Regions from separate parts of the Undibacterium sp. Di26W genome, predicted to be linked through region 4. Evidence: predicted binding sites of a transcription regulator. Region 4 holds the regulator's gene; each other region holds the start of a gene.
The links. The regulator sigma-54, encoded in region 4, starts transcription at its own class of promoters, with help from an activator protein. The targets are predictions, from matches to a motif close to TGGCANGNAANCTGCTTT.
Positions count from the first base shown of each region.

Region 1: the regulator sigma-54 is predicted to act here: its motif matches at 3,494-3,511, upstream of ACO0LM_RS27740 (DUF2126 domain-containing protein).
Region 2: the regulator sigma-54 is predicted to act here: its motif matches at 5,811-5,828, upstream of ACO0LM_RS00025 (urease subunit gamma).
Region 3: the regulator sigma-54 is predicted to act here: its motif matches at 2,384-2,401, upstream of ACO0LM_RS13885 (circularly permuted type 2 ATP-grasp protein).

Region 1 is NZ_JBMPOR010000040.1:15,439-23,339, reverse strand. Features, by position in the region: gene ACO0LM_RS27740 (DUF2126 domain-containing protein) at 68-3,454, opposite strand; gene ACO0LM_RS27735 (transglutaminase family protein) at 3,623-4,534, opposite strand; gene ACO0LM_RS27730 (substrate-binding periplasmic protein) at 4,915-5,685, opposite strand; gene ACO0LM_RS27725 (ATP-dependent Clp protease proteolytic subunit) at 5,761-6,381, opposite strand; gene ACO0LM_RS27720 (copper-binding protein) at 6,838-7,203, opposite strand; gene ACO0LM_RS27715 (cupredoxin domain-containing protein) at 7,200-7,676, opposite strand.
Region 2 is NZ_JBMPOR010000001.1:1,442-9,342, reverse strand. Features, by position in the region: gene ACO0LM_RS00060 (dihydrodipicolinate synthase family protein) at 1-515, opposite strand, end outside; gene ACO0LM_RS00055 (HupE/UreJ family protein) at 874-1,476, opposite strand; gene ureG (urease accessory protein UreG) at 1,504-2,148, opposite strand; gene ACO0LM_RS00045 (urease accessory protein UreF) at 2,172-2,852, opposite strand; gene ureE (urease accessory protein UreE) at 2,855-3,373, opposite strand; gene ureC (urease subunit alpha) at 3,377-5,074, opposite strand; gene ACO0LM_RS00030 (urease subunit beta) at 5,071-5,376, opposite strand; gene ACO0LM_RS00025 (urease subunit gamma) at 5,386-5,688, opposite strand; gene ACO0LM_RS00020 (RNA polymerase sigma factor) at 6,034-6,687, shown strand; gene ACO0LM_RS00015 (hypothetical protein) at 6,684-7,208, shown strand; gene ACO0LM_RS00010 (hypothetical protein) at 7,286-7,901, shown strand, end outside.
Region 3 is NZ_JBMPOR010000010.1:84,537-92,437, forward strand. Features, by position in the region: gene ACO0LM_RS13880 (alpha-E domain-containing protein) at 1-828, opposite strand, end outside; gene ACO0LM_RS13885 (circularly permuted type 2 ATP-grasp protein) at 917-2,350, opposite strand; gene purM (phosphoribosylformylglycinamidine cyclo-ligase) at 2,793-3,836, opposite strand; gene ACO0LM_RS13895 (AI-2E family transporter) at 4,003-5,088, shown strand; gene hda (DnaA regulatory inactivator Hda) at 5,085-5,780, shown strand; gene ACO0LM_RS13905 (HAD family hydrolase) at 5,782-6,471, shown strand; gene pcnB (polynucleotide adenylyltransferase PcnB) at 6,468-7,829, shown strand; gene folK (2-amino-4-hydroxy-6-hydroxymethyldihydropteridine diphosphokinase) at 7,832-7,901, shown strand, end outside.
Region 4 is NZ_JBMPOR010000017.1:48,806-56,706, forward strand. Features, by position in the region: gene ACO0LM_RS18820 (ABC transporter permease subunit) at 1-1,723, shown strand, start outside; gene ACO0LM_RS18825 (ABC transporter ATP-binding protein) at 1,734-2,462, shown strand; gene ACO0LM_RS18830 (enoyl-CoA hydratase/isomerase family protein) at 2,555-3,649, opposite strand; gene ACO0LM_RS18835 (hypothetical protein) at 3,752-3,943, shown strand; gene hpf (ribosome hibernation-promoting factor, HPF/YfiA family) at 4,384-4,731, opposite strand; gene ACO0LM_RS18845 (RNA polymerase factor sigma-54) at 4,841-6,328, opposite strand; gene lptB (LPS export ABC transporter ATP-binding protein) at 6,340-7,092, opposite strand; gene lptA (lipopolysaccharide transport periplasmic protein LptA) at 7,093-7,644, opposite strand; gene lptC (LPS export ABC transporter periplasmic protein LptC) at 7,672-7,901, opposite strand, start outside.

The sequences.
Region 1 (7,901 bases), on a different contig from region 4:
TTCGTCGCTACGCCTTGCTGGGACAATTTTGCGTAAGTCCTATTAGTTTTGCTTTTTTGTTTTTCTTTTAGCCTGGCTGCCAACGCAAGTCCAGCGTCATCGGGAAGCTGGGATTGGGTGCTTCGCGCAGCACCGTCATTGGTCCTGGTGTGTGTCCATAGGCCCAGAAGCGGGCGAAGCGGCGGGCCTCGGCGGCGTTGGCGTTGACTGGCGACCCACTCTCGGCACGGCCCCCCGGATGACTGACATGATAGGTGCAGCCACCCACCGCGCGCCCGCTCCAGCTATCGACCAGGTCGAAAGTCAGCGGCGCTTGCACCTTGATGCTGGGATGCAGCGCCGACCACGGGCTCCAGGCGCGGAAGCGCACGCCGGCGACGTATTCCCCTGGCACGCCAGTCGGATGTAGCGGTAGCATGCGGCCATTGCAGGCGACCACATGGCGACCATCCGTCAGGCCGCGCACCAGCAATTGCATGCGTTCGACCGACGAATCGACATAGCGTGCGGTGCCGCCGGTGCTCATTTCTTCGCCCAGCACATGCCATGGTTCGATCGCCTGGCGCAGCTCCAGTTCGACGCCCTGGTAGACTACCGTGCCGTAACGCGGGAAGCGGAATTCGATGAAGGGGTCAAACCAATGATCCTCGAAGGCGTAACCGGCCTCGCGCAGGTCACGTGCGACATCGCGGATGTCCTGTGCCACCACATGCGGCAACATCCAGCGGTCGTGCAGTGCCGTGCCCCAATGCACCAGCTTGGCTTGGTAAGGCTGACGCCAGAAGCGTGCCACCAGCGCCCGCAGTAACAGCATTTGCAACAGGCTCATGCGTTCGTGCGGTGGCATTTCGAAGGCGCGGAATTCCACCAGGCCAAGACGGCCAGTTGGCCCATCCGGTGAATACAGCTTGTCGATGGAAAATTCGGCACGGTGGGTGTTACCGGTCAGATCGACCAGCAAGTTGCGCAACAGCCGGTCGACCATCCACGGCTTATCGCCCGGATGCAGCGTGGGCAACAACTGGTCCATCTGCTGGAAAGCAATCGCCAGCTCATACAGATTATCGTCGCGCGCTTCGTCAACCCGCGGCGCCTGACTGGTAGGGCCGATGAAGGTGCCAGAGAACAGGTAGGACAGCGATGGATGGTTTTGCCAGTAGGTGATCAGGCTCTTCAGTAAATCGGGCCGCCGCAGCAAGGGGCTGTCTTCGGCGGTAGCGCCGCCCAGTGTCGCATGGTTGCCGCCGCCAGTGCCGGTATGGCGGCCATCGACCATGAATTTTTCCGTGCCTAGCCGACACAGGCGCGCCTCTTCATACAAGGTGGACATGTTGTAGACCAGCTCCTTCCAACTGGCTGCCGGATGGATATTTACTTCGATCACACCGGGATCAGGCGTTACGCTCAGCAACTTGATGCGTGGGTCGCGTGGCGGTGGATAGCCTTCTATCCACAGTTTCATCTTCAGCAGCGCGGCTGTGTTTTCGACTGCCGCTACCAGCGCCAGATAGTCCTCGACCCGTGTCAGCGGCGGCATGAACACGTGCAAGCGGCCAACGCGCACCTGTACGCACAGCGCAGTATGGATCACGTCACGCGGTGCCAGTTTGGACGCGGCCCCGGCTTGCTGATCTGCCTTAACTTGCTGGTCTGCCTTAACTTGCTGGCTGGCCTTGATTTGCTGACCAGCCTTGGCAGCGGCCACGTTCAGCCCGGGCTGCTTGTCGTACAGCGGCGGTGACAATGCATCGCGCGGCGCGAAAGGATCACGATCGAAGACCGGTTCTTCGTCTTCCGGCATCACCCACGGCAAGGCATTCAGTGGCAGGCGCAAACCCATTGGCGAATCGCCATCCAGCAGATACAGATGCTCGCGCTTGAGCGGCCAGCGCGAGGTGCGCCACAGGGTGCCCATGGCGAACGACTGGTCGGTCGGTTCCGGCTTAAGCGGGAGTACATAGCCGACCACCGCTCCCAAACCCGTCTGCAACAGGCGCGCCAGGCGGCGTCGTTCATCGGACTGGTCCAGGTCAACGCTCAGCGGATCAAGATTGACCGGTAGCGTCTGCTCACGCCGGGCCTGCTGCAGTACATCTTCATACGCCGGCAGATGGCTGTCGGCAGGCAGGCGCAGCGCGCGTGCCAGGGTTGCGGCGAAGCGTTCGGCATCCGCTGGGCCATAGCCATCGTTGACCTGCTCGTCGGCGAACAGGCTGGCGTCCACCCACATCGGCTGGCCATCCACACGCCAATAAATATTCAAGGCCCAGCGCGGCAGCGGCTCGCCCGGATACCACTTGCCCTGGCCGTAGTGCAACATGCCGCCGGGTGCAAAATGGTTCTTCAGACGGTGCATCAGTTGGCCCGCCAGGCGGCGCTTGTCATCGCCGTGGGCTTCGGTGTTCCACTGAGCCCCATCCATATCGTCGATCGACACAAAGGTCGGTTCGCCGCCCTGGGTCAGGCGCACGTCCTGATGTCTCAGGTCGGCATCGACCTGTTCACCCAACTGGTCGATCCTTTGCCAGTCTGCGTCCGAGTAGGGCTTGGTCACGCGCGGGTCTTCATGGATGCGGGTGATTGTCATCTCATGTTCAAACCTTACTTCGGCTTCGTCGGTGTAGCCAGTGACCGGTGCCGCCGACGATGGCAAGGCTGTACACGCCAGTGGAATGTGGCCTTCGCTGGCCAGCATGCCGGAGGTCGGATCGAGGCCGATCCAGCCAGCGCCCGGCACATATACTTCGGCCCATGCGTGCAAGTCAGTGAAATCGACGCTGGTGCCGCTGGGGCCGTCCAGCGCTTCCTGATCGGCCCGCAACTGGATCAGGTAGCCCGATACGAAACGGGCCGCCAGGCCGACGTCGCGCAAGATCTGCACCAGCAGCCAGCCGCTGTCACGGCAAGAGCCGGCAAGTAATCCCAGTGTTTGTTCGGGGGTCTGCACACCAGGTTCCATGCGCAACTGATACGCAATATCAGCCTGCAGTCGCTGATTGATGGCGACCAGGAAATCGTTGGTGCCCATGGCTTCCTTGAGCAGGTCGCTGCGCATCTGCTTCACCCATTCCTGACGTAGTGCGCCGGGCTCTTCGTTCTGCAAATAGGGGCCAAGTTCGGCCTTGAGCTGGGCCGGATACGCGAACGGGAAGGTCTCGGCATATTTCTCGACGAAGAAATCGAAGGGGTTGATGACCGTCATGTCGGCCACCAGGTCGACCGTAAATTCCAGCCGGTCAGCCTTTTCGGGAAACACAAAGCGACCGATATAGTTGCCATACGGGTCTTGCTGCCAGTTGATGAAGTACTGTTCTGGCGCCACTGTCAGCGAATACGACAGGATAGGGGTACGGGCATGTGGCGCCGGACGCAGACGCACTTCATGGGGTGACAACGCGACCAGGCGATCATAACGGTAGCTGGTTTTGTGGTGTAGCGCGACTCGGATTGCCATGCGGAGACCTTTGGTTGAGTGAGGGGCGACCCTGTCAATCTAGCAGGATCTATGCCATTGGCGCAAGAAAATCCACTGCTGCCAGTAATGTGTAATGCACTCTGCCCGCTCAGCACACCATGCACACCCTATGCTGGTGCGGCACGCACCGAGATCGCCCACAAGGGCTCATGCCAACGGTGTCACCGTGACGCTGACCTGCAGTTCGTGAGCGCCACCACCCAGCACCACACCGCGCATCGGGGTGACATCGCTGAAATCGCGCCCCCAGCCCAGGGTCAGATGTTCGCTCTGCACCAGGCAACGGTTGGTCGGGTCGAAATCGACCCAGCCCAGCTCCGGGCAAAATACCGCAACCCAGGCATGCGAGGCATCTGCCCCGATCAGCCTTGGCTGCCCTGCCGGTGGATGGGTCTGGATATAGCCGCTGACATAGCGTGCCGGCAGGCCAAGGCTGCGCAGGCCGCCTATCATCAGTTGGGCGAAGTCCTGGCACACACCGCGCCGGCCAGCCAGCACTTGTTCTAGCGGCGTAGCAATGTCGGTGGCGTTACCGTCAAATTCGAAATCATCAAAGATGCGACTGGTCAGGTCCAGCGCAGCGTCCAATAACGGCCGGCCCGGGGTGAAACTGGTCCGCGCATACTGCTCCACTGCCGCATTCCAGCGCACATGGGGTGACTCAAACAAATAGCTACAGGCGTCGAGTATGGCCGGCTGGCGCGACTGTTGCACCATGTCGCGCACGGTTTCCCAGCGCGGTGAGACGGCAATCTGTGCTATGCCGGGACGGGCTGCCAGCGCAATGGTCGACTCGGCCAGAACACGCAGCACCTTGTGCGGCGTGGTCACAGTAAAGCGGCGGATGGCGTTACCGAAGAAATCAACCCCGTCAACGCCTTCGTCTACACCTGGATCGACCAATACATTGTGCGATTCGGTTTGCTGCACGGCAAAACAGCGCGGTGCCATGTGCAGCAACTGCTGCGACAGGGTCACCAGGCTCTGGTAGGTGTAGCGGGTTTCATGCACCACGCTGTAGCGCAACATGGGCACAGTGCGGGCCACGGTTGAATTCATGGCAAATTGAGTAAGAAGCAAAAGACGTACTGTAGCATGCCTGGTCGCATGCATCCCCCCGCAAGTTCAATTGACGGAGAAGGGGGTGGATATACCACCGCCCCCAGACCATAAATTTGATCTGGATCACTGATTTTGTAGGCAGCGTTCAAGAACCTGGGCTGATGCGGCCCGCCTGTATCTCCCATCCTGGCAGTCTGAACCAAACGCCCAACGTAACAACCATACAATAATCAACATGCACCCAAGATTAGTCCGCAAGTATATTTGGCACATGCTTGCTGATGAACATGGTTTTTCTGCACCTGTCAGAACGATGCATTCGCAAATGAACATGCAACTAAACATGCAACTACGATTTGCGGTTCAGTTCAAATTTTTCACGCTTCACTGTGCCATTTTTCAGTTTTATCATAGTTTTGCTTGTTATTCGCAATGAAGGCATTCAACAAACCAAGCAAGCCTGTACTGGCATTGCGCGTGATGAAATTGAAGGTTTCATTGCTGCCGTCGATATGATGAATATCCGCCAGCGCCAGGCCGCCTTCAATTTTCTTGCCGTAGATGCCACTCAGGTATTGGTTGCTGACATCACCTTCGCCGAAGGCATCGATCTCGTTTTTTTCTAACAGCTCCTCGACGATGTATTGCTGTGCGTTATCACGCTCTTTCTCAGGAACAAGGTCTTCAACGACCTTTATCGTGCAGCCGAGGGGCTTGTACCGCTTTTTCGCATCGATGTCTGCGGTTGACCCTTTGGTCACGAGTATCGTTTTTCCGTCCAGGTTTTCGAGGTGGTCAAATGCTGTTTTGTCGGCGCTGCGCACCAGCAGTGATCTTTGTACCTGGAAATAAGCGTCACTCCATGAACCGCCCGGCCCCACATGCCGGTCATCACGTTGCTGGACGCCGGCTGCGGCGATGTCGCATAGATTTTCGTTCGGCATGGTCCAGATGCCGTCGAAGTCATGTTCTATCAAGACAATGCCCAGATTCTGGCTGAAAGCGAATTTTTTAAGAAAGGTAACGTCAAAGCCAGTGAGTTCACCTTTTTTGTTCATGCAGACTGGTGCAAATCCGCCGTAAGTGTAGACGGTCAACTGGCCAGGGACCAAGGTTGTGAGAGTTGTGAGCAGCGTTGTGTCTGTCATGATCTTGTTTCCTTTTTTTGTTGATAGCAGTCTGCCTGCTACTCACACCATCATAGAGTTGATTCGGGATAGTTGCTACTCGGATTTAGTGCTTGCCTTGTCAGGTTGATCCAGGCTCTCGAATTTCAGCAAGTCTGCCGTTGTCAGGATGCCTATCTTGACGATGTTGTAGCCTTTGAGGGCTTCGCAACGTGTCGCGCCTTCCGCACAGAAGCGGATATCGCCAAGAAAATTTTCGTCCGGGTAATAGAAGGACAACATGTCGCCGGCGCTTTCTATGTTAAGAGCACGATCCAGGACTTCTTCCGGGAATTTGCCTTGCGTGACCTTAAGCAACCATTCACGAAATCTGGGTATGGCGGCAGTGGAGATTTCTCTGGTGAGCTTATTGTGCGGGGCGTGAAAACCCAAGCGTGTTTTCTCCATATGTTTGCTGGCGAGCATTTGTCTTTCTGCGCCAGCCATAAAGATGAGTGCACATGCAGACAAGCAATTGCCGTTGACTGCGGTATTCATCTTGCCTTTTGTAATCAGGTCGGCGATGGCATAGGCAGCACGCATATCACCACCGGGGCTTTCGGTCATGAGCACTGTTTTGACTGGGCCTTCTTCGAGTTTTTTGCGGAATAGCTGGCTGTCTTCAGGCACGACTTTGCCGAACAGTATCAGGGTCTGGTTGGACCGCAGCATGGTCATTGCGTTTGCACTGCCAGAAAATAGAATGGCGCACAGAGTGAAAAAGGCAAAAAGCTGTTTTGATTTGGATTGCATGGCGATAAGGCGTCGTTGAATGGAAAGAATTTTTTAATCATGTCACTGGATAGCTGCCTTGGGCTAAGAACGTGTTTACGATCTGTAGCGAGCGTGCGTCAGCGGGGCAAGGGTAACAAAAACGCAGCACAAAAAGCGGAATGTACTTAAGTACATGAGCATTTTGAGCAGCGCATGAGTCCCGATCACGCTCGCGCAGTAAGATCGTAAATAGGTTCTAACAAGCCAAAGCCTTGCAACATTGTTCACATTAAACACCAGTCATTCATCATCTGACAATGTTTTTATGCATTATCTGCCGCCCTGCACAGTCCAACAATTTAGATTGAATGCAGCCCGCCAGATTTGATGCCACATTGGCAGGCTGCACTGGCTAGCAATTTATTTTACGGCTTGAATGTCAACAACATAGAGCGCGCCATTGGCTTTTTCTGCCCTGAACTTCACTTTATTGCCGGTTTCCAGTGTATCCAGCATGGTCGGTTCCTTGATTCTGAACACCATGGTCATGCCTGGCATGTCCAGGTTTTTGATGGGACCATGCTTGATGCTTACTTTGTTGCTGCTCTTGTCAATTTTGATGATTTCACCGTCTGTTGCATCTGTCAGTGTGCTTGCAGCCGCAGTATTGTCCTGCCCTGCGGGGTTGGTGGTGTTTGCATAGTCAGGGGCTTTTGCATTGGCATTCACCAGCGGCAGGTTCAGGCACAACACCGCGGCCAGCATCATTGTTTTCAAGCTTTTCATAATGTGTCCTTTGATTGTGCGTGATGTTGGTGTTCACCTGCGCTGGCATTGGTTTGGGACTTGCTGACCTGCACTTTGCCTTTCATGCCTGCATCGTAATGGCCAGGTTGCAGGCAGGCGAAATCGATCTTGCCTGCCTTGCTGAATTGCCACAGCACTTCACCTGCCTGGTCAGCGGCCAGTGTCACCATGTTGGGGTCGCTATGTTCCATCTCGGGATTTTTTTTCATCACTTGGTAATGCTCCTTCAATTCTTTTTCTGAGCCAAGCACAAACTCGTGTTTGAGCTTGCCTGAATTTTTGATGACAAAGCGTATGGTTTCGCCTTGTTTTGCCTGGATGCTGGCAGGCGTAAAACGCATGCTGTCGCTCATGTCGATATTGACGGTGCGCGTCACTGCGCTGGCGATGCCGGGCTTGCCTATTGCGTCTTCATCATGGGCGTGCCCATCTGCGTGGGTGCCTGATGCCATTACTGCACCCGAGGAAAATAACAGGGATACAGCAAGGCCAGCCAGGCCTGTGGACAGGATGTGTGATTTATTTAAAGCGGATTTCATAAGATACTTTCTTTTCCAGGAAGGTGGAATGACAATGCCGCGCTTATCCAGCGTCAAACACTGAATAGGCGTGCACAGTCGGCAGACACAGAGCTATGCTGGGTCTGCGAAAATGATTTGATGACCTGGCAATGTCAG
Region 2 (7,901 bases), on a different contig from region 4:
ATTTCTGTGGTGCGGCGAATGTCATCCGACGATTCCTTGACGGCCACAAAGCGCGCATCGTCAGCCAGTTCTTCCAGTATGTCGGTGGTGACATCGACGCGATAGGCCAGGCGATTGGAATAAATCATGATGGGCAAATCACCCGCCGCGGCAATGCTGCGCAGTGTGGCGACGGTCTCACAATGATTGGTATGGTAAATGGTACTTGGCACCACCATCAAACCATCGGCACCCGCTTTGGCGGCTTTTTCTGCCAGGGCACAGGCATCGCGCGTCGCGGCTTCAGCCACGGTCATAATTGCCGGCTTGTTGCCTGTGACCTGCTTGGTCAGCTTCAATACATCGATGCGCTCTGCATGCGACAGCAGCGGGCCTTCACCCAAAGAGCCACAGGCAATCAGGCCATCGCAACCGGCATCCATCAGGTAGTGGAAACAACGTTCCATCTCTTTGAAATCGAGACTGTCGTCGGGATTGAACTTTGTCGTTACTGCAGGAATGACACCTTGCCACATGGTATTTGCCTTGCTTTCTCCGGCGAAGACCGGTTAATTTTGAAAATCACTCAAAGAAACCCTGCGCTGACAACTTGCCGAAGAAATCGATCACAGCAAAAACAAAGCTTAAAATGAAGCGATTGGAAGCGAGTGGTAGCGAATTAAAGCAATTGCGCAGCTGTCAGGCTTGAACGTGAGAAAGTGTAAGCCCGCCGGGGGCAGCAGTCTTGATGTTTGTAAGTGTTTTGAAAGACGAAATCGGCATAGTCGCCATGGGGCGGCGACCGCAGGCTCGCAGAGTGTCACAAATTACGAATCAGGCAAGAATGACGTCGCCACCCTTGCCCCTATAGCCAGAATAAAGATTGAACTTGGTTCAGCTCGCCGACACCAAAAAGAACACCCCAGCCATGGCGATGCCTGCACCGGCAATACGTGGCAACTGGCTGGCCATCCATTGCTGCGCTGTCTTGCCCGCCATCCAGCCGATGACATGGATCAACACAGTCGCCACTACAAAGCCGCTGCCATATAGCAATGCAGATGCATTTGCCGGCATTTCCTGGCCATGTGCGTAGCCATGCGCCACTGCAAACACGGATACCATGGCCATACCTGCACCAACAGGCAATTTAACCGCAAAGCTGATCAGCAAGCCAAGCACCACGACAGAAGCGGCAATACCGTGCTCTACACCCGGCAATGCGATGCCCGCCAGGGCCAGCGCGCCACCGGCGACCATCATCAAGGGAAAGCTGGCCGGTATCAGCCAGGCCCGTGCATGCTTTTGCTGCGCCGCCCAGATACCTATCGCCAGCATGGCCAGCAAATGATCGAACCCGGTAAACGGATGGAGAAAGCCATCCAGCAGCGCATTCATGGTATGCAGCACACTGTCATGCGCCGACGCTGGCAATGTGGTCATGGCAAGGCTCAGTGCGATGATCGCGCCCAGGGATTGCGATTTGCTTGGTTTCATGCGTTTCTCCCGATTCCAGATTAAAAATTAGTTTTTGACTTCGTCCAGCATGCCTTGCTTGCGAATGAAGCTGACCACCGCTTCCAGCCCGTCACCCGTACGCAGATTGGTAAATACAAAGGGGCGTTCACCACGCATGCGTTTGGCGTCTTGCGCCATGATGTCCAGATTGGCACCTACATGTGGTGCCAGGTCGGTTTTATTGATGATCAGCAAATCAGAACGGGTGATGCCAGGCCCGCCTTTACGCGGGATTTTTTCGCCACCAGCCACGTCGATGACATAGATAGTCAGATCAGACAATTCCGGGCTAAAGGTGGCCGCCAGATTGTCGCCACCTGATTCCACCAGTATCAAATCCAGATCCGGAAAATCTGCACTCATGCGGGCTATCGCTTCCAGGTTGATCGATGCATCTTCACGTATGGCGGTATGCGGGCACCCCCCGGTTTCCACGCCCATCAGACGTTCTGCAGGCAAGGCATCGGCACGCAGCAGGATTTCCATGTCTTCCTTGGTATAGATGTCATTGGTGATGACCGCCATTTCATACTGGTCACGCATGCTTTTGCAGAGCATTTCGCACAATGCGGTTTTACCTGAGCCGACCGGGCCACCTATGCCTACGCGCAAAGGATTCGGTTCTGAAGAGCTTATATTTTGGGTGTTCATTTATTTGTTTCCTGTTTTAATTTTTATGATCGGTATAGCCGGCTGTATTGCACCTCATGCTGCATGGACAGCAAAGACAGCCCGGGTGCCCAGTTGGATAATTGATCATCTTCCAGTTCTTGCGCCAACTTTGCGGCTTTTTCCAGTTCGGGGCGCAGCGACAGCAATAAACGCTGTCCGGCCACCTGACCCAGAGGGATGGATTTCACCCCGACCAGCACCTGATTTTCTGCCCATGAGAACAGCATGCCCAGCAAGACCGATTCTGGCGGCACCTGCAAGGCAATGGCAGCAGCAGCCAAGGCAGTGGGCAAAGGCAATTCATGCTGTGCCAGCAAAATCGCCAGCAATTCAGCATCCGCAATCTTCAGGTCATGCACCAGTTTGCCCAGCGAATAACCCATTTGTATGCTCTCTGCACGAAATTCTGCGGCATCCCTGGCGGCGATGAACAAACTGGTCCAGTGTGAGACGGCGACCAGATCTCTTTCACCAAAAGCCTGCAACAAACGCCACAATACCGGCGCTTCAAAACGAGCCACCACTTCATGCAGGCAATTGACGATCCATTCCCTGGCTGTGGCTTCATTACGCACCAGGCCTTTTTCTATCGCCGCTTCCATCCCTTGCGAATAGCTATAGGCACCGATAGGCAAAGACGGGCTGGCCAGTTGCAACAGGTGGAGTAAGGCTGCAGACTGCATGCTTAAGCCTTGCTGTCAGAAGGACGATGTATGCGCTGCCGTAAAGGTATCGGTGCCAGCGGATTATGCGGATGCCCATCATCGCCCGCATGATGATGGCCGCCACCATAGGCACCTGATTCCGGCTCGAAACTGGCCTGCTCTTCGGTGACGACGGCGCCCAGCCCCTGCAACATTTCCTTCAACACCGGGTCTTTGCGTATGCGCAAAAAACCATCGCCGACCTGGGCCTGGGTATGCCGGTTACCCAGATGGAAGGCGCAGCGCAATAAATTAAAGGCAGTATCACATTCCACTTTATACGTCGGTTCAGCGGCGGCAATGACTTCAATCACGCGGCCATCATTGCCCAGCATCAGGTCACCATGGCGCATGACTGTGCCGCGCACGGTAAACACCGCCACATCTTCACCACTGGCCAGGGTGGCGCGCAAGCGGCTTTTTTCACGCAGTTCATACGGCAAGACCAGTTGCCCGGCTATGCTGTCGGCAGTCTCGATTTTTGTTTGTAATGTCAGCATCTTTTAAAATAAGAAATAGCGTTGGGCCATGGGCAGGATTTTTGCCGGTTCACAGACCAGCAGTTCCCCATTGGCACGGACTTCATAGGTTTCCGGATTCACTTCCATGGTCGGCGTCAGGCTATTGTGTATCATGTCCTTTTTGCGAATCTGGCGTGTGTTCTTGACAGCGATCAGGGTCTTGTTCAGCTTCAGTTGTTCTGCCAGACCGGCATCCAGCCCCGCCTGCGATACAAAGGTGAAAGACTTTTTCAGTCCACCACCAAAGGCACCAAACATCATGCGGTAATGCACGGGTTGTGGCGTTGGTATCGATGCATTCGGGTCACCCATCTGGGCAGCGGCGATCATGCCACCCTTGACGATCATCGATGGTTTCACGCCAAAGAAAGCCGGCTTCCACAAGACGATGTCGGCAATCTTGCCCACTTCCAGCGAGCCAACTGCATGCGCGATGCCATGGGTAAGCGCCGGGTTGATGGTGTATTTGGCGATATAACGTTTGACGCGAAAGTTATCATTACGCGCATTGTCTTCCGCCAGCGAGCCGCGCTGTTGCTTCATCTTGTCTGCCGTTTGCCAGGTACGCATGATGACTTCACCGACACGGCCCATGGCTTGCGAATCTGAAGACATCATCGAAATGGCACCGATGTCATGCAAGATATCTTCAGCAGCAATAGTCTCGCGCCGTATGCGCGATTCGGCAAAGGCAATGTCTTCGGCGATTGCCGGGTCAAGATGGTGGCAGACCATGAGCATGTCGAGATGCTCATCCAGGGTATTAACGGTGTAAGGCCGGGTTGGATTGGTGGATGACGGCAACACATTCGCCTCGCCCACCGCCGCAATAATATCCGGCGCATGGCCACCACCCGCACCTTCAGTGTGGAAGGTATGGATAGTCCTGTCCTTGAATGCCGCCAGGGTATGTTCCAAAAAGCCACCTTCGTTGAGCGTATCACTATGAATGGCAACCTGCACATCCATCTGGTCTGCCACGGTCAGGCAATTGTCGATGGCTTGCGGCGTCGTGCCCCAGTCTTCATGCAGCTTCAGGCCGATGGCTCCGGCCCTTACCTGCTCTTCCAGCGGTAAAGGCAGGCTGACATTACCCTTGCCCATAAAACCCAGATTCATGGGAAAGGCATCTGCCGCCATCAACATGGAATGCAAATGCCAGGGCCCCGGGGTGCAGGTGGTTGCTGCCGTGCCAGTGGCCGGGCCTGTACCGCCACCCAGCATGGTGGTGACGCCACTCATCAGCGCTTCTTCAATCTGTTGCGGGCAAATAAAATGGATGTGTGAATCAATACCGCCAGCGGTCACGATCTTGCCTTCACCGGCAATGATTTCTGTCGCGCCACCAATGGCCATGTCCACGCCAGACTGTATGTCAGGGTTGCCGGCCTTGCCTATGCAGGCTATCAAACCATTTTTAATACCAATATCTGCCTTGACGATGCCCCAGTGATCAATAATGACCGCATTGGTGATGACCGTATCCATGACTTCGGCATGTGGTCTTTGTGACTGGCCCATGCCGTCACGAATCACCTTGCCACCACCAAACTTCACCTCTTCACCGTAAATGGCAAAGTCTTTTTCAATTTCTATGAACAGGCCGGTATCTGCCAGACGGATGCGGTCACCTGTGGTCGGGCCAAACATTTCAGCATAAGCGTGACGCGAAATTTTCATAGCGCCCCCATCACTTTGCCGCTGAAGCCATAGACTTTTCTGTCACCAGCCAGTGCCACCAGTTCTATACTACGATGCTGCCCCGGTTCAAAACGGATAGCCGTACCCGCAGCAATGTTCAGGCGCATGCCATAAGCCAGTTGACGTTCAAATTGCAGGGATGGGTTGGTTTCATAAAAATGGAAATGTGAACCTACCTGTATCGGCCTGTCGCCGCTATTGGCCACAGTAATACTGACGACAGTGCGACCCACGTTCAGTTCAATGTCCCCATCCTCTATCAGGGTTTCGCCTGGTATCATTGTCTTCTCCTAAGGAATGGGGTGATGGACGGTAACCAGCTTGCTGCCATCCGGGAAGGTTGCTTCAACCTGGATATCAGGAATCATTTCCGGCACGCCTTCCATGACATCGGCACGGCTGAGTATTTGCGTACCTTCCGACATCAGTTCTGCCACCGTCCTGCCATCGCGCGCGCCTTCCATGATGGCTGCGGTGATCAGGGCGACTGCTTCCGGGTAATTCAATTTCAGGCCCCGTGCCTTGCGCCGCTCCGCCAGCAAGGCAGCGGTAAATATCAGCAATTTATCTTTTTCTCTGGGTGTCAGATCCATATCTTCTTTCTTGTCATCTGCGTAGTAACTGCGCTTTCCCATTATTTCGGTTGATTTTCAAAATAACAAGTAGTCAGATACTGAATATCAACTTTTACTACTCAAACATTATTAAAAGCAACACAGCAAGTTTTGAACCAAGCATAACTAAGCCTCCGCAAGCCATATTGCAGGACTGCGCACCAAATAAAGGCGAGTTATCACCAATAGGGTGCAATTTTAATAAATATCAGATTAACAGCCCTGCAGAAAAATAGTTGGAACTTTTGAGCCTACTCAAGGTAATACATACAAGAGACTTTGTTCCACCAAAACCAAATCCAAGCTGAAGACAACCGCAGACGAATGAAAACAGACACCGGGGATACAGACTCCAGCTTGCTAAGGCAAATGCGTGATGGCGATGCTGCGGCATTCCAACGTCTGTACCAACGCCATCAGGGGCCGATTTATCGCTATGCCCTGATGCGCTGTAGCCAGAGCGCACTGGCCGCCGATGTCGTGCAGGACGTATTCATGGGCTTGCTGACAAGATCGTATCGCTATGACGCTGGCCTGGGTAATTTGCAAAATTTTTTGTTTGGCGTTGCCAGAAACCTGCTGCTGAAACAGGACCAGGCCCAACGCCGCCATCAGCCGCTGCCAGGTCTGGGGGATGAAGACCAGGAAGAAGTATTGATGAGCGAAACGGCAGAAGCCTCAGACGCCATCTTCAGCCAGCAATTGACAGAACATGTAAGACAGGCAGTGAGCGTGCTGCGCCCGCATTATCGTGACGTGATTATTTTGTATGAGCTGCAAGAACTGTCGTATGCAGAAATCGCCGTTATTTGCAGCATAGACATAGGCACCGTGCGTTCTCGTTTGTCCAGGGCACGTGCCGCCATCCTGCAGTACAGCGACAGAATGGGATGGCGCACAGAACTGGCCATGCGCACGACAACAGCATCAGCAACCGCATCAAGAGCAAACGCAACAATGACAGGAACAGAACAATGACAGCCCCAGGAAACGCCATCGACGATGCAGGCAGCATGGACGCCGCGCTGGACAGGCAATTCAGCATCCTGCGTGAAGAACTGCAACAACTGGATGCCCCAGCAGCAACTGAACAGCTTTTATTGCAAGCCTTTGCCAACCAGCAAGCCAAAGACAAAAAGCAGGCGCGCATCAGGCGCTGGCACCCATGGCTGGGCGGCATGTTGACAATGGGTGGCAGCCTGGGCCTGTTCATGATGATGGTGCTGGCCCCTACCCACATGCAAGACCCGGTACCACCCAATACTGCCTATGCCAACGCAGATTTGCCACCCTTTAATTTGCCACCCTTCATCGCCCTGGTGCCACTGGATCGCCTGAACAATGAAACACCGCGCATGCTGGAAGCAGAAGTACCCGCGGCCTGGCTGACCAGCCTGGGCATGCCGGTCAACCCCGAAATGGCCGGCGACCTGGTACAAGCCCAGATGCTGGTGGATGCAGACGGTACACCCCTGGCCATGCGCCTGCTCAAATATTAAAAACCCTTTTCCAGCACTGACTGAAACACTGACTAAACAAACAGATTTTTAAGCTAACCGACAAAAAAGGACACAACATGAACGGCAAACTCCCCCTCTTTATTCTCCTCGGATCTTCCTGGGCAATGGCACAAGCCAACGTCATCAACGACAATGCGGCACCAGAACCGGCAGAAGAAAAACAGTCCGGCCAACGGATAGAAATAATACAGGTGACCCCAATGGCACCGATGGCACCTCTAGCACCAATGGCCCCCATGAGCCCAATGACGCCCATGACACCAATCACTCCCCTGCCGCCCTTGGCCGCACTGGCAGATATACCCGATGGCAAACACATCAACACCATCATATCTTCTGCCATGAGCCAGGCCTTTTCCGGCATGCAAGGCATGCAATCCATCAAGCCGGTAAAGAATGCACCCTACAGTGCAGAGATTGTCACAGAAAAAACCCAGACCCTGGCAGACGGCAACCAAATCAGCAATAAAACCACCAGCGTCAGCTACCGGGATAACGCAGGCCGCACCCGTCAGGAAATCCGCGACAGCAAAGGCACCGTACAACACATCCTGATTGTTGATCCGGTTGACAACGTGCGTTACCTCCTCATGCCAGAAAAAAAGACAGCCACCAAAATTAGCGTCGGTAAAGAGCTTGACGACAAACTGGCCAGCGTCAAAGAGAAACTGG
Region 3 (7,901 bases), on a different contig from region 4:
TTTCAGTTCTGCATGCAACTTGCCGGCAAAACGCTCGGTATCGGCGGACACATCATTGCGCACTTCACGCAGGTTGGCGACGACTTCATCCATGCAGGCCAATAGCGAACGTGGCATATCACCCCGCAAAATCAATAGCTCGGCCACCCGTTCAGGGGTGATCACATCACGATACACCTTGCGATAAATTTCAAAGCCCGATACTGAACGCAGCAACGCGGCCCAGTAATAAAACTCTCTTTGCAGGCTGTCGTTACCACGCTTGCTTTCTTTCGCACCATGGAATTTCACATCCAGTATACGTGCCGTATTGTCGGCACGCTCGACGAAAGTACCAAGGCGAATGAAATGCACCGCTTCATCTTTCAGCATGGTGCCCAGGGTAACGCCGCGTGATAAATGTGAGCGGTATTTGACCCATTCAAAAAACTGGCTGGGATCATTTTCCAATACGTGGTCAGATAATCTTTCCTGCATGTCCAGCCAGGTGGCATTCTGGGTTTCCCATACTTCGGTGGTCAGGGTGCCGCGCACGGCACGCGCATTTTCGCGCGCTTCTTTCAGGCAGGATGCAATCGACGACGGGTTCATGGGGTCTTTCACCATGAAATCGAGCACATCCTTTTTGGTCAGTATTCCATATTGATGATCAAAGGCAGACTGCAGTTCAGAAATGCCGAGCATGGCGCGCCAGCCCCGTTCGGCATCTACTGCCGACTGCGGCAACATCGACGTCTGGATATTCACATCCAGCATGCGTGCGGTATTTTCAGCGCGTTCGGTATAACGCGCCATCCAGAACAAGTGATCGGCAGTGCGGCTTAGCATGGTATTTTTCCTCAATCGTCAAAACCTGTTGCAACATTCAAAGGCAGCCCGGCATTTGTGCACAAGGCTGCGAGGGTGCATGAGGTGATTAATTTTCCAGTATCCAGGTATCCTTGGTGCCGCCGCCTTGTGAAGAATTCACCACCAGTGAACCTTCCTGCAAGGCGACGCGGGTCAGGCCGCCCGGCACCATGGAGATATGCTTGCCTGACAAGACAAAGGGGCGCAAATCAATATGTCTGGGGGCGATGCCATTTTCAACAAAAGTCGGGCAAGATGACAATGCCAGCGTGGGCTGGGCGATATAGCCATCCGGCTTGGCCAGCAGGCGCTGGCGGAAATCTTCTATCTGCTGCTTGCTGGAAGCAGGACCTACCAACATGCCGTAACCGCCAGCCCCATGCACTTCCTTGACCACCAGTTCGGACAGGTTGGCCAGGGTGTAGGACAGGTCTTCCGGTTTGCGGCATTGGAAAGTCGGTACATTATTCAATATCGCTTCTTCAGACAGGTAAAACTTGATCATGTCCGGTACAAAAGGATAGATGGATTTGTCATCTGCCACACCAGTACCGATGGCATTCGCCAGGGTAACCCGACCGGCACGGTAGACTGACAGCAGGCCAGGAACCCCAAGCGAAGAATCCGGACGGAAAGCCAGCGGATCAAGGAAATCATCATCAATACGACGATAAATCACGTCCACCCGCTTCGGCCCGCGCGTCGTGCGCATGAAAACGGTGTTGTCATTGACGAACAAATCCTGGCCTTCCACCAGTTCCACCCCCATTTGCTGCGCCAGGAAAGCATGTTCAAAATAGGCCGAGTTATACATGCCGGGGGTCATGACCACTACTGTCGGGTCATCCACGCCCATGGGTGCTACCGAGCGTAAATTGTCCAGTAACATGTCGGGATAGTGATCAACCGGGGCAATCTTGTTGCGGGTAAACAGCTCGGGGAAGAGGCGCATCATCATCTTGCGATCTTCCAACATGTAAGACACGCCGGAAGGCACGCGCAAATTATCTTCCAGCACATAAAACTCGCCTTCGCCAGCACGCACGATATCCACTCCGGCAATATGGGCATAAATATCGGAAGCGACCGAAATACCCTGCATTTCTGGCCGGTACTGTGCGTTTTTGTATATTTGTCCGGCAGGGATAATGCCTGCCTTGATGATCTTCTGGTCATGATAAATATCATGAATGAACATATTCAGTGCCTGTACCCGCTGGACCAGGCCTTTTTGCAATTGCGCCCATTCATTCGCAGGAATGATCCTGGGGATGATGTCAAAGGGGATCAGGCGTTCGGTACCGGCATCATCACCATAGACGGCAAAGGTGATGCCGACGCGGCGGAAGCTGAGGTCGGCTTCGGCGCGCTTGCGCTGCAGCTGTTCTGCAGACTGCTGTGCCAGCCAGGTGCAAAATTCGCGATAATGCTCGCGGGTGTGACTGTTATTGCTGGGCGTGCCAGCATAAACGGCCGCCATTTCATTGAAAAATTTTGCCATGTTCAAGTCTCGCGGTTACAGTACAACAACAGCATATCAAGAAACGTGCCAGTTCACTCAGCGATTTGCAGGAACAGGGTTTTGCTCAGAAAGGGGTGTTGTTTAGCGCGCAAAATATGCCAGCCAGATGCAAGGCTGAAAAGAACGCGGGAAGAATACGGACAGAAACGCGGACAAAAACGCGGGACTGGGGATGCTACAGACAACACGCAACCTGGCTGGCAGGTTGCGTTGCTACGGATATAGTATGGACGATACTTGGGACGATATTAGAACCTGTTTACGATCTGTAGCGAGCGAACGTGCGTGTATCAGCGGGGTAAGTGTAACAAAAGCGCAGCGCAAAAAGCGGAATGTACACTAGTACATGAGCATTTTGAGCAGCGCATGAGCCCCGCGTGGACTCCGATTGCGCCCGCGCAGTAAGATCGTAAATAGGTTCTTAGACTACGATAGTCTGATGCTCTTCACCGGCACGGGCACGGATTTCACCAATCCGGTACACGGTTTCACCGGCTGCGGCCAATTGTGCCATGGCAGCATCTGCCAGCTCAGCAGCAACAATCACCACCATGCCTATGCCGCAATTGAAGACGCGGTGCATTTCTGCGTCGGCCACACCACCATGCTGTTGCAGCCAGGTGAACAGGGGTGGCAGAGTCCAGGCATCTTTATGCAGGACGGCAGTCAGTTTGTCACCCAATACACGCGGGACGTTTTCAACCAGGCCACCACCGGTGATGTGGGCCATGCCTTTGACTTCCAGGGATTCCATCAGGGCCAGCAAAGGTTTGACGTAGATGCGGGTAGGTGCCATCAGGGCGTCACCCAGGCTACAACCATGAAAATCGGCACTCAGGTCTGGCTTGGCGACTTCAATGATCTTGCGCACCAGCGAGAAGCCGTTGGAATGGATGCCGGACGAAGCCAGCCCCAGAATCACGTCACCCGGCTGTATCTTGCTGCCATCAATGATTTTGGATTTTTCTACGGCACCAACGGCAAAACCGGCCAAATCGTATTCACCATCAGGGTACATGGAGGGCATTTCGGCCGTTTCACCACCGATCAGGGCGCAACCCGCTTGTTCGCAGCCAAAGGCCACGCCCTTGATGACGTCGGTAGCAGTTGCCACGTCCAGCTTGCCACAGGCAAAATAGTCGAGGAAGAACAAGGGTTCTGCACCTTGCACCAGGATGTCATTGACACTCATGGCCACCAGATCGATGCCAACCGTGTCATGCTTGTTGAGGTGGAAAGCCAGTTTCAGCTTGGTACCCACGCCATCCGTGCCGGAAACCAGGACAGGTTCCTTGTATTTTTTGCTGACTTCAAACATGGCGCCAAAACCGCCTATGCCAGCCATGACACCTTCGCGCATTGTGCGTTTGGCAAAAGGTTTGATGGCGTCAACCAGGGCGTCGCCAGCGACCATATCGACACCAGCGTCGGCGTAAGAGAGAGAAACAAGGGTAGAAGTGCTCATGATATTCGGCAATAGGGGCAGGAGGCGGTAAAATAGAGGAATTGCCAGAAAAGTCCGGCAAAACCGCTATTTTAACAAATTGACCGCGAAAACTCTGTTTTTTGGGACCATGCAGTAAATTCGATGTCACCTTGACTACTATATTGACTACTAAGCAGCCATAAAAATGCCATTTTCTTTTACGTCGGAGCAAAAACAATCCATGCTGTGGCTGGCCCTGGCATTTGGCCTGCTGCTGTTGCTATCACTGCTGGGCCCCGTGCTGATGCCTTTCATCGTTGCCAGCATCCTGTCCTATGTGCTGACGCCCTGGGTGGACAAGCTATGTGCCCTGCGCATACGCAGATTTGGCCTGCCACGTTCGGTGGCCGCAACCCTGATAATTGTGGTGCTGATTGCGGTCGTCCTGGCCATGCTCCTGATCATGATACCGATCTTGCAAAAAGAAATCCCGCAGTTGCAAGACCAGATACCGCGCTTTTTTGACAAGCTGGATCAAATGCTGGCCCCCATGCTGTCTGAGTTTGGCATCAAGATAAGGCTGGACAGCAATGGCATCAAGACTTTGCTGACTGAACAAATGGCCAGCAGCGGTGACGTCATCGGTAAAGCCGTGTTGAATTCAATACGTGTCGGTGGCACCGCATTGCTGGGTATGGTCGCCAATTTATTGCTGATTCCCATCGTGCTGTTTTATCTGCTGATGGACTGGCATGCCCTGATCAAGCGCCTGAGCCACTTCATTCCACGCCGCTTTGTCAAACAAACCGCCAGTGCGGTCGCCGAAGTCGACGAATTGCTGGCGCAATACCTGCGCGGGCAAATCCTGGTGATGATCGTGCTGGCCGTGTATTACTCGGTGGCACTCAGCATCGCCCGTTTTGACCTGGCACTGCCGGTCGGTATCATTACCGGCTTTCTGGTGTTCATCCCTTATCTGGGTTATGGACTGGGGCTGGTACTGGCGCTGATCGGTGCTATCCTGCAATTTGATGGTTTTGGTGGCCTGATGTCTGTCGCCATCATTTATGGCATAGGACAAATGCTGGAATCGTTTTATCTGACACCACGCCTGGTCGGCGAACGCATAGGCTTGCATCCCCTGACCGTGATTTTTGCCTTGATGGCATTCGGGCAACTGTTTGGCTTTATCGGTATCCTGATTGCCTTGCCCGCTTCTGCCATCGTCTCGGTTGCCGTCAAGCACTTGCGTGTGTCTTACATGAATAGCTCTTTTTATCGTCAGACATGAGGCAATTATTACTGGACCTGGACGCGCAGAAACTGCCGTCCCTTGCCACCTTTGTGGTGGGGCAAAATGCTGAACTGGCGCAATTGCTGGGCTTGTTTGCCCAGCGCATCACCAGTCAGTACGGTGAACGCTCGGTGTATATCTGGGGTGAAGCTGGTGCCGGCAAAACCCATTTGCTGCATGCACTGGCCGATGATGCCTCGGCCCGCTATATCCCGGCTGATGCGCCGGAAAGTGCCTTTGATTTCGCCGAAGGTGTCAGCCTGTATCTGCTGGACGATTGCGACCAGTTACCACCGCTGAACCAGATCGCGGCTTTCAATCTGTTCAATGAGGCGCGTGCGCATGGCGGTTTTTTGGTCGGGGCAGGCAATCACCCGCCCATGATTTTGAATGTACGTGACGACTTGCGCACCCGCTTTGGCTGGGGCCTGATCTATCAGGTACATGGTCTGACCGATGAAGACAAGATCGATGCACTTGAGCGTGCCGCCCACGCCCGCGGGATACAACTGTCGGCGGGCGTGTTACCCTATCTGATTACCCATTATCGGCGTGATATGAGTTATTTATCCGATATGCTCGATCAGCTGGACCATTACTCACTGGAAACCAAACGTCCTATTACCCTGCCGCTGCTGCGCGAACTGATGTTGCAGCAACAGCCGGGGCCAGACTCTACACATGACTAGCATGCGCAATATCGCCTTATTTGATCTCGACCATACCCTGATCCCCATCGATTCCGATTATGAATGGGGACAGTTCCTGTGCCGCACAGGGGCAGTCGATGCCGATGCATTCGCCCGTCGCAATGCGGATTTCTTTGCCCAATACCAGGCTGGTACGCTGGACCCGGTGGAATACCTGGAATTTGCCCTGGGCACGCTGGCGCATTTCCACCGCAGCAGGCTAGATGAACTGCATGCGCAATTCATGCAGGAAGTCATACAGCCCGTCCTGCTACCAGTTGCTTTTGATTTAATTAAAAAACACCAGGATCAGGATGACCTGATCGCCATCATCACAGCGACCAACCGCTTTGTTACCGCACCCATAGCAAAAGCCCTGGGGGTGCAACACCTGATGGCCGCTGAACCGGAACTGGACGCAGCAGGTAATATCACCGGTAAATTGCTGGGCGTGCCCAGCTCAGGCGCGGGCAAGGTCGTGCATTTGCAAGACTGGCTGGCCAAGCAGGAAGTTACACAATTAAGACAACTCAGCGACTTTAATAACAGCTATTTTTACAGCGATTCGCAAAACGATATTCCGCTACTGGAACGCGTCAGCCACCCTGTCGCCACCAATCCCAACGACAAACTGCGCGCCTATGCACAGACCAAGGGTTGGCCTCAACTTCACCTGTTTGACAAGCAATGATCAAGAAATTTATTCGCAAAATACTCGGCGTTAAAAACAAGAGCGATGTCGCCAGCGCCAACCAAAAGCCAACTGTGCTGGGTCCCAAAGACCACCGCATAGACCCGCAACTGGTGTCTGCGAATGCCGTCCGCATCACCCAGACCCTGCAAGAGAATGGCTTTAAAGCCTTTGTCGTCGGCGGCGCAGTACGTGACTTGCTGACCGGCGTCAAACCCAAGGACTTTGACATTGCCACCAATGCCACGCCAGAACAGGTGAAACGTCTGTTCCGCCGTGCCTTTATCATCGGCCGCCGCTTCCAGATCGTGCATGTAATGTTTGGTCAGGATTTGCTGGAAGTCACTACCTTCCGTGGCTCTGCCACCGATGGCGCACCCAAGGATGAACACGGCCGCGTGCTGCGTGACAATACCTTTGGCGAACAATATGAAGATGCGGCACGCCGTGACTTCACCATCAATGCCATGTATTACGACCCGGCATCCGAAATCGTGCTCGACTATCACGGCGGCATGAAAGACATCAAAAAGAAAACCCTGCGCATTATCGGCGTGCCAGAAGCGCGCTATCGCGAAGATCCGGTGCGCATGCTGCGTGTGGTGCGTTTTGCCGCAAAACTGCAATTCGACATTGATGCTGCCACACGTGCCCCGATACCAGTGATGGCCCCGCTCATCAATAACGTACCCGCCGCCCGTGTATTCGATGAAATGCTGAAATTGCTGACCAGCGGCCATGCCATGGCCTGTCTGCAACAACTGCGCAAGGAAGGCCTGCATCATGGCCTGATGCCTTTGCTGGATGTCGTGCTGGAACAACCCCTGGGTGAAAAATTTGTAACCCTGGCACTGGCCAATACCGACTTGCGCGTGCAACAAGGCAAACCAGTGTCGCCAGGCTTTTTGTTTGCCTCTTTGTTGTGGCATCAGGTAGTGGAAAAATGGGACGCCTACAAGGCTGCCGGTGAATTCCCCATCCCTGCCCTGCACCTGGCAGCTGATGATGTCCTGAATACCCAGACCGATGCACTGGCAATACAGCGCAAGATAGGTTCAGACATGCGCGATATCTGGGCCATGCAACCCCGTTTTGAAAAACGTATCGGTAAAACGCCTTATAAAATGCTGGAACATCCGCGCCTGCGTGCCGGTTATGATTTCCTGTTATTGCGTTGCGCATCGGGTGAAATTGATGCCGATCTTGGCGAATGGTGGACCGATTTTATCGATGGCGAAGCCGATGAACGTGAACACCTGATCAATAGCAAACCCAAGGCAACTGCAGCCGAAGCCGGTGTAAAAAAACGCCGCCCACGCCGTCGTGCCCCACGCAAAGCAGCCGCTGCCGCTGAATGAGCATGCAAGTTTTTATCGGCATAGGCGCCAACCTGGGTGATGCCAAAGCCACTGTAGGCAAGGCCATCGCCG
Region 4 (7,901 bases):
ACTGGGTTTGCCATTCCTGGTGGCTGTGCCCTGCAGTATCGCCGTGGCAGCGCTGTTTGGTGCCTTGCTGGCCCTGCCTGCATTGCGCGTGACCGGCCCTTACCTGGCCATGGTGACATTGGCGTTTGGTACCATCATCACCATCCTGATCAATGAGATGACTTTCCTGACCGAAGGCCCCATGGGCATCAAGCTGACCAAGCCTGTGGTGTTCGGCCACAAGTTCACCGAGGTGGAATATTACTACGTCGTCGCGGCGATGATGGTGCTGGCGCTGATTGTGGTCCATCGTATTTTGCGCTCACACCTGGGCCGGGCATTTCAGGCTTTGCGTGACAGTCCGATTGCTTCTGACTGTATGGGGGTGTCGGTGTATCGCTACAAGGTAATTGCCTTCGTCATCAGCGCTGCTCTTGCGGGGCTGGCGGGAAGTTTGTATGCGTATTCAGAAGAATATATTTCACCGAATACCTATAACTTTGAACTGACCATCATGTTCTTGCTGGCAGTTATCATGGGGGGGCGTAAAACGCGTAGCGGTGCCTTGCTGGGTGCCCTGATCGTGGTCATGCTGCCATCGCTGCTGGCTGACATCGAACTGTTCCGCAAAATCGCCAGCGTGGCCGCTGTCATTGCGGTGCTTGCAGGTGGTGCAGCGATTGCCAAGCAGCGCAAGACCGTACGCGAAATGCTGGTGCCGGTAGGTGCAACGGTGGCCATGGCCCTGTTTTCCTACAAGCTGGAAAACATTACAGACTGGCGTTTGACCATTTTTGGTTTGATGACCCTGTTCGTCGTGTATTACCTGCAGGATGGCATCGTCGGGTTCGCCAACAGCCTGCTAGGGAAAGGCGCACGCCATGTGGAACTGGATGCTGCCACAGTCAAAGCCAGTCACGATCTGGCCATCATGAAGGCCAGTGAAGCCAGGGTCGGTGTTTTGCTGACTGCCAGAAAAGTGCTGATGCAGTTTGGTGGCTTGAAGGCATTGAACCAGGTTGACCTGCAAATTACCAAAGGCACGGTGCATGGCCTGATTGGCCCGAACGGTTCTGGCAAGAGCACCATGATGAATGTGCTGACCGGTATCTATCAACCCACCGACGGTGTGGTGGAATTTGGTGGTCATGTCATATCCGGCAATACCCCTTCGGCAATTGCGCTTGGCGGCGTGGCCCGTACTTTCCAGAACGTGCAGTTGTTTGGTGAAATGACCGCGACTGAAAATATCCTGGTTGGTCTGCACAATACCTTCCGCAGCAACGTGCTGGATGTCATGCTGAATACGCCGCGTTATCAGCGTGAAGAACGTCAGGCCCGCGAGCGCGCTGCCAGCCTGCTGCATTTTGTCGGCCTTGCTGACCTGGCAAATGAAGAGGCGCGCAATCTGCCTTATGGCAAACAGCGTTTGCTGGAAATAGGACGTGCTCTCGGCTTGAATCCGCAATTGCTATTGCTGGATGAACCTGCTGCCGGCCTGACCGCGCCTGATATCAAGGAACTGATAGCCATCATTCACAAAATACGTGAACACGGCATTACCATCATCCTGATTGAACATCATATGGATGTGGTCATGTCGATCTGCGATATCGTGACCGTGCTTGATTTCGGCCAGAAAATCGCTGAAGGCAAACCGGCTGCCGTACAGGCTGACCCCAAAGTGATAGAAGCTTATCTTGGTGGCAGTGTGTCAGATACCGCCGACATCGTCGCTGCATAAGGAGAACATCATGTTGAGCATTTCAAATTTACATGCAGCTTATGGCAAGGTCGAAGTCTTGCATGGCATTTCTCTGGAAGTACCTAAGGGAAAGGTAGTGACCCTGATAGGATCAAACGGCGCCGGAAAAACCACGACCATGCGCGCCATTTCTGGCATGCTGAAACCGAAAGAAGGTTCTGTTGTGTTGGCCGGCAAGGATGTGACAGGGATGGATTCTCACAAGATCGCACGTGCTGGCCTGGCCCATTCACCGGAAGGTCGGCGCGTATTTGCCACCATGTCGGTGACCGACAATCTGTTGCTGGGTGCCTTCCCGCGTTTTACCCGTAGCCGCCCGCGTGGCGACATAGAAACTGACCTGCAAAAAGCCATGGACTTGTTCCCGCGTTTGAAAGAACGTCGTAATCAGTTGGCCGGTACCCTGTCTGGTGGTGAACAGCAGATGCTGGCGATGGCCAGGGCGGTGATGCTGAATCCGGATGTCGTCCTGCTGGATGAACCTTCCATGGGGCTGGCACCGATACTGGTGGATGAAGTCTTTCGCATTATCGTGCGGCTGAAAGAGCAGGGCATTACCATGCTGCTGGTGGAACAATTTGCCGCGGCCGCTTTGGCGGTGGCAGATTATGGTTATGTGCTGGAAAACGGGCGCATTTCAGTTCATGGGCCAGCAGCCAATCTACAAAATGATCCGGCTGTGAAAGCGGCTTATCTGGGTGGTGGCGCGCATCATTGATGCGATAACAATCAGTTGGACATTAGATGGACAAAAGGGAGGCATTGCTTCCCTTTTTAATTTGGCCTGATATTCTGTCTGACTTGTTTTATCTAGTCTTTCAAGTGTCGCAAAGGATGCGCATGAGCTGGCCATGCTTCTGCGAAGAAGCCTGTCACTTGTTCCGTCGTCACCTCCGTCAGCGTACCGGGTGACCAGCGTGGCGTATTGTCTTTGTCAACGACTAGCGCACGCACACCTTCCAGCACTTCGCCGTGTTTGAAGCAATGGCGCACCATGTTTCTTTCCATGCGCAGGCAATCGGATACGGTCATGCTGGCGCTGCGTCGTAGTTGTTCCAGCGTGACGGACATCAGTAAGGGGGAACGTTTTTGCATGATGGCAAATGCTTGCTGTGCAAAATCAGATGCATCTTGCTGCAAGTTGTTGCTGATCTTGATTGCGCTGTTTCCGCTGAACAGGGCATCAATACTTGATCTGTTTGCTGCCAGCTTGCCGGTGCCAGGGAGTGCCTGATCTGCAAAAGGAGCAGCAAATTCGCGGATTGCCGCTCGCACATCCGTGGCGGTATTTTGCCCCAGAAGATGCATCAAGGCGGGCAGTTCTGATGTCGGTATAAATACATCGGCCAGCCCTGCATACAATGCATCTGCTGCGTTGATCATTTCACCGGTCAAGCCCAAGTAGGTACCGATTTGCCCCGGTGCACGCGACAGGAAATAACCTCCCCCCACGTCCGGGAACAGGCCGATATTCACTTCCGGCATCGCCATCTTGGTACGTTCCGTGACAATGCGCAGACGGCAGTCATTGCCTGCCTGGGCAATGCCCATACCACCACCCATGACTACTCCATTCATCAGCGCGATATAGGGCTTGGGGTAAAAATGGATTAAATGATTTAATGCATATTCTTCAGTAAAAAAGTCTTCCAACAGGGCAGAGTCTCCCATTGGTGTCGCGGTACCCACGTCATAAAAGAAACGTATATCGCCCCCTGCACAAAAAGCCTTTTCGCTACTGCCGTGAATGAACACAGCACGTACATTTACATCGTCTTGCCAACCCAGCAAAGTCGTGGTGAGCGCACGCACCATCTCCAGCGACAATGAGTTCAGCGCCTTGGGCCGGTCCAGGGTGATATAGCCTATGTTGTTCTTGACAGAAGTGAGGACAAATTCGCTCATGGTGATTGGCTATGCAGTAGAGAATGAAGCTGCTATTTTAGCTTTGTCAGCGATGCACGTCACGGGATGTATAAGTATATGAGGAAACAGTGCAAGTAAAGGATGCTCCTTGCAGTTGCAGTTGCAGTTGCAGTTGCAGTTGCAGTTGCAGTTGCAGTTGCAGTTGCAGTTGCAGTTGCAGTTGCAGTTGCAGTTGCAGTTGCAGTTGCAGTTGGGTTTGACTTTGGGGTTGTTTTTGAATTTAACAATTCCGATGTGTCGACGCCGTTTGTGCGGTACAGAAAATGGAAATAGAAGAGCCGATGTCTGAGCGTAGCGAGTTTCGGATCTTCCCATTTTTTGTACCGCACAAACGGGAACCCCGCAGGGGCGACGACGCCTCGGTCGCCTTCTTTTGCTTCCTTTTCTTGGCGAAGCAAGAAAAGGGAGTAGCTGCCGGGCTACCCCCGGCTGGCAATCTTAAATACTGTGGGTAAGTACATAAAAGCTACACACGTAAAGCATGCAGACCTGACATTAAATCAGACCACGGTATGCCAAATGTTGCTAGATTGCCTGCCCGCTATATTCCTGCCTACGTAGGAATGGCAGTAATACCTGTACAGCCTGTCAGAGGGCAATCAATTTAGCGATTGAATATATGATTTATTTCAGAACCATTCATCCAACAAAAAAGGACGCTTTTCGCGTCCTTGTTTTGGATACCCGCAACCCGAAGGCAGGGGTGGTGAGTCTTATGAAGCCGATGCCGGATCAGGAATATGCTTGATGGCGTCGTGCTGATGGTTTTGTATTTTGTCTTTGTGCTTGATGACCTGGCGATCCAGTTTGTCTACCAGTGTATCGATCGCTGCATACAGATCATGCGCCAGACTTTCTACATGAATATCTTTGCCACTGATATGCAGATTAATGTCGGCTTTGTGTCGTTTTTCCTTTTCCCGGAGCTTGTCCACCGTCAGGATGACGGCGATATCAATGACCTGGTCGAAATGTCGCCTGATACGTTCTAGTTTGGTATGTACATATTCACGAATTGCAGGAGTTACTTCGACGTGATGTCCACTGATGGTGAGATTCATACTGTGCTCCTATAGTGATGTTGCTTGCTGTAACGATAAGCTCATTGCTGTCTTATTGCCTTGAGCTAAATCATATATAGCAATTCAAACCGTGATTACAAGGACTTGCTTACAAAGATTTACGCAAACTCACTGGGGGGATTTTTAGGGCTTCACGGTATTTGGCAACTGTCCGTCGGGCAATTACCATGCCCTGTTCACCCAGCATGTCTGCAATTTTGCTATCAGAGAGTGGGCTTTTCTGGTCTTCTGCTCCTATCAACTGCTTGATGAGTGCGCGTATCGCGGTGGAAGATGCTTCTCCCCCTGTTTCCGTCGCGACATGGCTGCCGAAAAAGTATTTCAACTCAAACATGCCGTGAGGGGTCAGCATGTATTTTTGAGTTGTTACACGTGAGATAGTGCTCTCGTGTAATCCTAGTGTATCAGCAATTTCGCGCAAAACAAGGGGGCGCATGGCGACAGCACCGTGTGTGAAAAAATTACGTTGCCTTTCAACTATCGCTTGTGCAACGCGCAAAATGGTGTCGAAACGTTGCCGCATGTTCTTGATGAGCCAGCGCGCCTCTTGTAGCTGTGAGCCGAGTCCGCCTTCCCCCCGGTTTTGCTTCATGATGTTGGCATACATGCTACTAACCCGCAATTTGGGCATGACATCCTGATTCAGCGTGACTTGCCAGCCATTGCCTGATTTTTTGACGATGACGTCTGGCACCACATAATCCGATTCATCGACTGCAAAGTCGATACCCGGACGGGGCTTGCACAGTCTGATGACAGTTTGTGCGTCGCGCAAATCTTCATCGTCGCAGTCGAGAATTTTCTTGAGTTTGGTGAAATCTCTTTGTGCAAATAAAGTCAGTTGCGTTTCGACAATCTGCAAGGCCAGCCTGCGTGTCACGAAAGCAATTTTAGGCAGGCGTTTGATTTGCAGGGCCAGGCATTCAGAAGGTGTGCGAGCGCCCACACCGGCTGGGTCGAAGCTCTGCAGCATGTTCAGGGCAAATGCCAGCTCTTCTGGCTCCACGCACAATTCCAGTGGCAGGCTGGCATGGATTTCATCCAGGGTTTCTGTCAGGTAGCCATTGTTGTCAATGGCATCAATCATCAACTCGACCAGGGCGCGGTCACGCAGCTCGCGCAGGTTAAGGCGCATTTGTTCCTGCAGATGTTCACGCAGGGTGATGTGGGCAGCACCCAGTTGCGGGCGACCATCTTCATCATCGCTGCTTTTGCTGCCATGATGCACGTCATCAAAACTCCAGTCCTCTTCACTGGCGCTGAGGGCTTCGTTACTGACGGCGCTATCGGCATCACCCTGAACTTCCGTAGTACTGTTGCTTTCTTCGCGGGATGCAGGGGCTTCCATACCTGCATCGGCGGCGGTGCTGCTGGTATTGATGGCACCATCGGCCAACAGGCGCACGGCATGGTCCAGCGGATCATCCACACGCTCCAGCATGGGATTTTCGATGAGCAGGGTTTCCAGCTCCTGGTGCAATTCCAATGTGGACAATTGCAGCAAGCGTATAGATTGCTGCAATTGAGGCGTCAATGCCAGATGCTGGGACGTGCGTAGTTGCAGGCTTTGTTTCATGATGATTCCCGTCACATCCGGAAATGTTCTCCCAGATAGACGCGACGCACGGATTCATTTTGTATGATGTCGTCTGGCTTGCCGCTGGCCAGTACAGCGCCTTGATTGATGATGTAGGCGTGATCGCAGATGCCCAGGGTTTCACGCACGTTGTGGTCGGTAATCAGCACGCCGATACCGCGCTCCTTGAGGAAGCGCACAATACGCTGGATTTCAATCACGGCTATCGGGTCAACACCGGCAAAGGGTTCATCCAGCAAGACGAAGCGCGGATTAGTGGCGAGGGCGCGGGCAATTTCTACCCGCCGGCGTTCGCCGCCTGATAGTGACAGCGCCTGATTTTCCCTGATCTTTTCAATCTGCAAATCGGCCAGCAAGGCATTGAGTCTTTTGACAATGGATTTTTCTGAAAGAAATTTTCCATTGGCATCTTTTTGCAATTCCAGCACGGCGCGGATATTGTCTTCTACCGTCAGCTTGCGAAATACGGACGCTTCCTGCGGCAGGTAGGACAAACCCAGCACGGCTCTCTGGTGTATCGGCAGTTGTGAGATATTGACGGCGTCGATCGTGATATCGCCGGCGTCAGATGGCACCAGGCCAACGATCATGTAGAAGGAGGTGGTTTTGCCGGCACCATTCGGGCCCAGCAAACCAACCACTTCACCGCTTTTCACTTCCAGCGAGACGTCGCGCACCACCTGGCGCGCACCGTAGCGTTTTTGCAATCCCTTGACGATCAAGGTACTAGGCGTGGCAGTCATTTAATTGGTCTGTTTGGGTTGCAGGGTGATTTTGACGCGGCCAGCACCGTCTACATGCTGGCCCGTGGTTGAATTGGTACCGACAGCGATATCATTTTTACTGTCATAGGACAGGTATTCCCCTTCCTGTTCCTGGGTGACTTTCTTGCCTTCCAGATAGCGGATCTTGGCTTTGGAGATGAACTTGACGATTTCTGTCGTCTGATTGTATTCAGCGCGATCGGCTTCGCCTTCTACCCACAGATCCGGGCCGCCATCCCGTTTTTGCCGGAAGCTTATTTTTTTGCTGACTCCGCCGGTCAGCACGACAAACTCGTCACCGTTCGGGGCTTCGGTGACGACGGCTTTTTCTGAATTGACGATCAGGGTGCCGCGCACCAGTTGCACGCCTTTGGACAAGACGCGTACGCTGTTTTTTCCGTCTATTTCAGAATAACCGGCTTCTATGACTGTTTCTTTGAGGCTGTCAGCTTTTTCTGCACTTGCAGGCGTGTGCACTAATGCAAAACAGGCCAGTCCCAGGCATGGGCCAAGGGAGCGTGTCAATTTCATATTTTTCATTGGCAAATATCGCTTTCTCTATTTGGATGGTGTGGAGGGAGCATATTCACGTTTTTTCAAGTGAATACGCACCTTGCTCAGCAGGGCCAGATGCTGGGTGGAATTGTTGGCCTCCATGCCGATGGCTGTGGTGTCCACTTTTCCTGTTTTGACGGTGACGTGTTTGTCGGTTTTGACAATATCATCGTCGGGTAATAACAATAGATAATCGGTTTCCAGTCGCATGAATTGCGAGCTGAGGCCTTCTG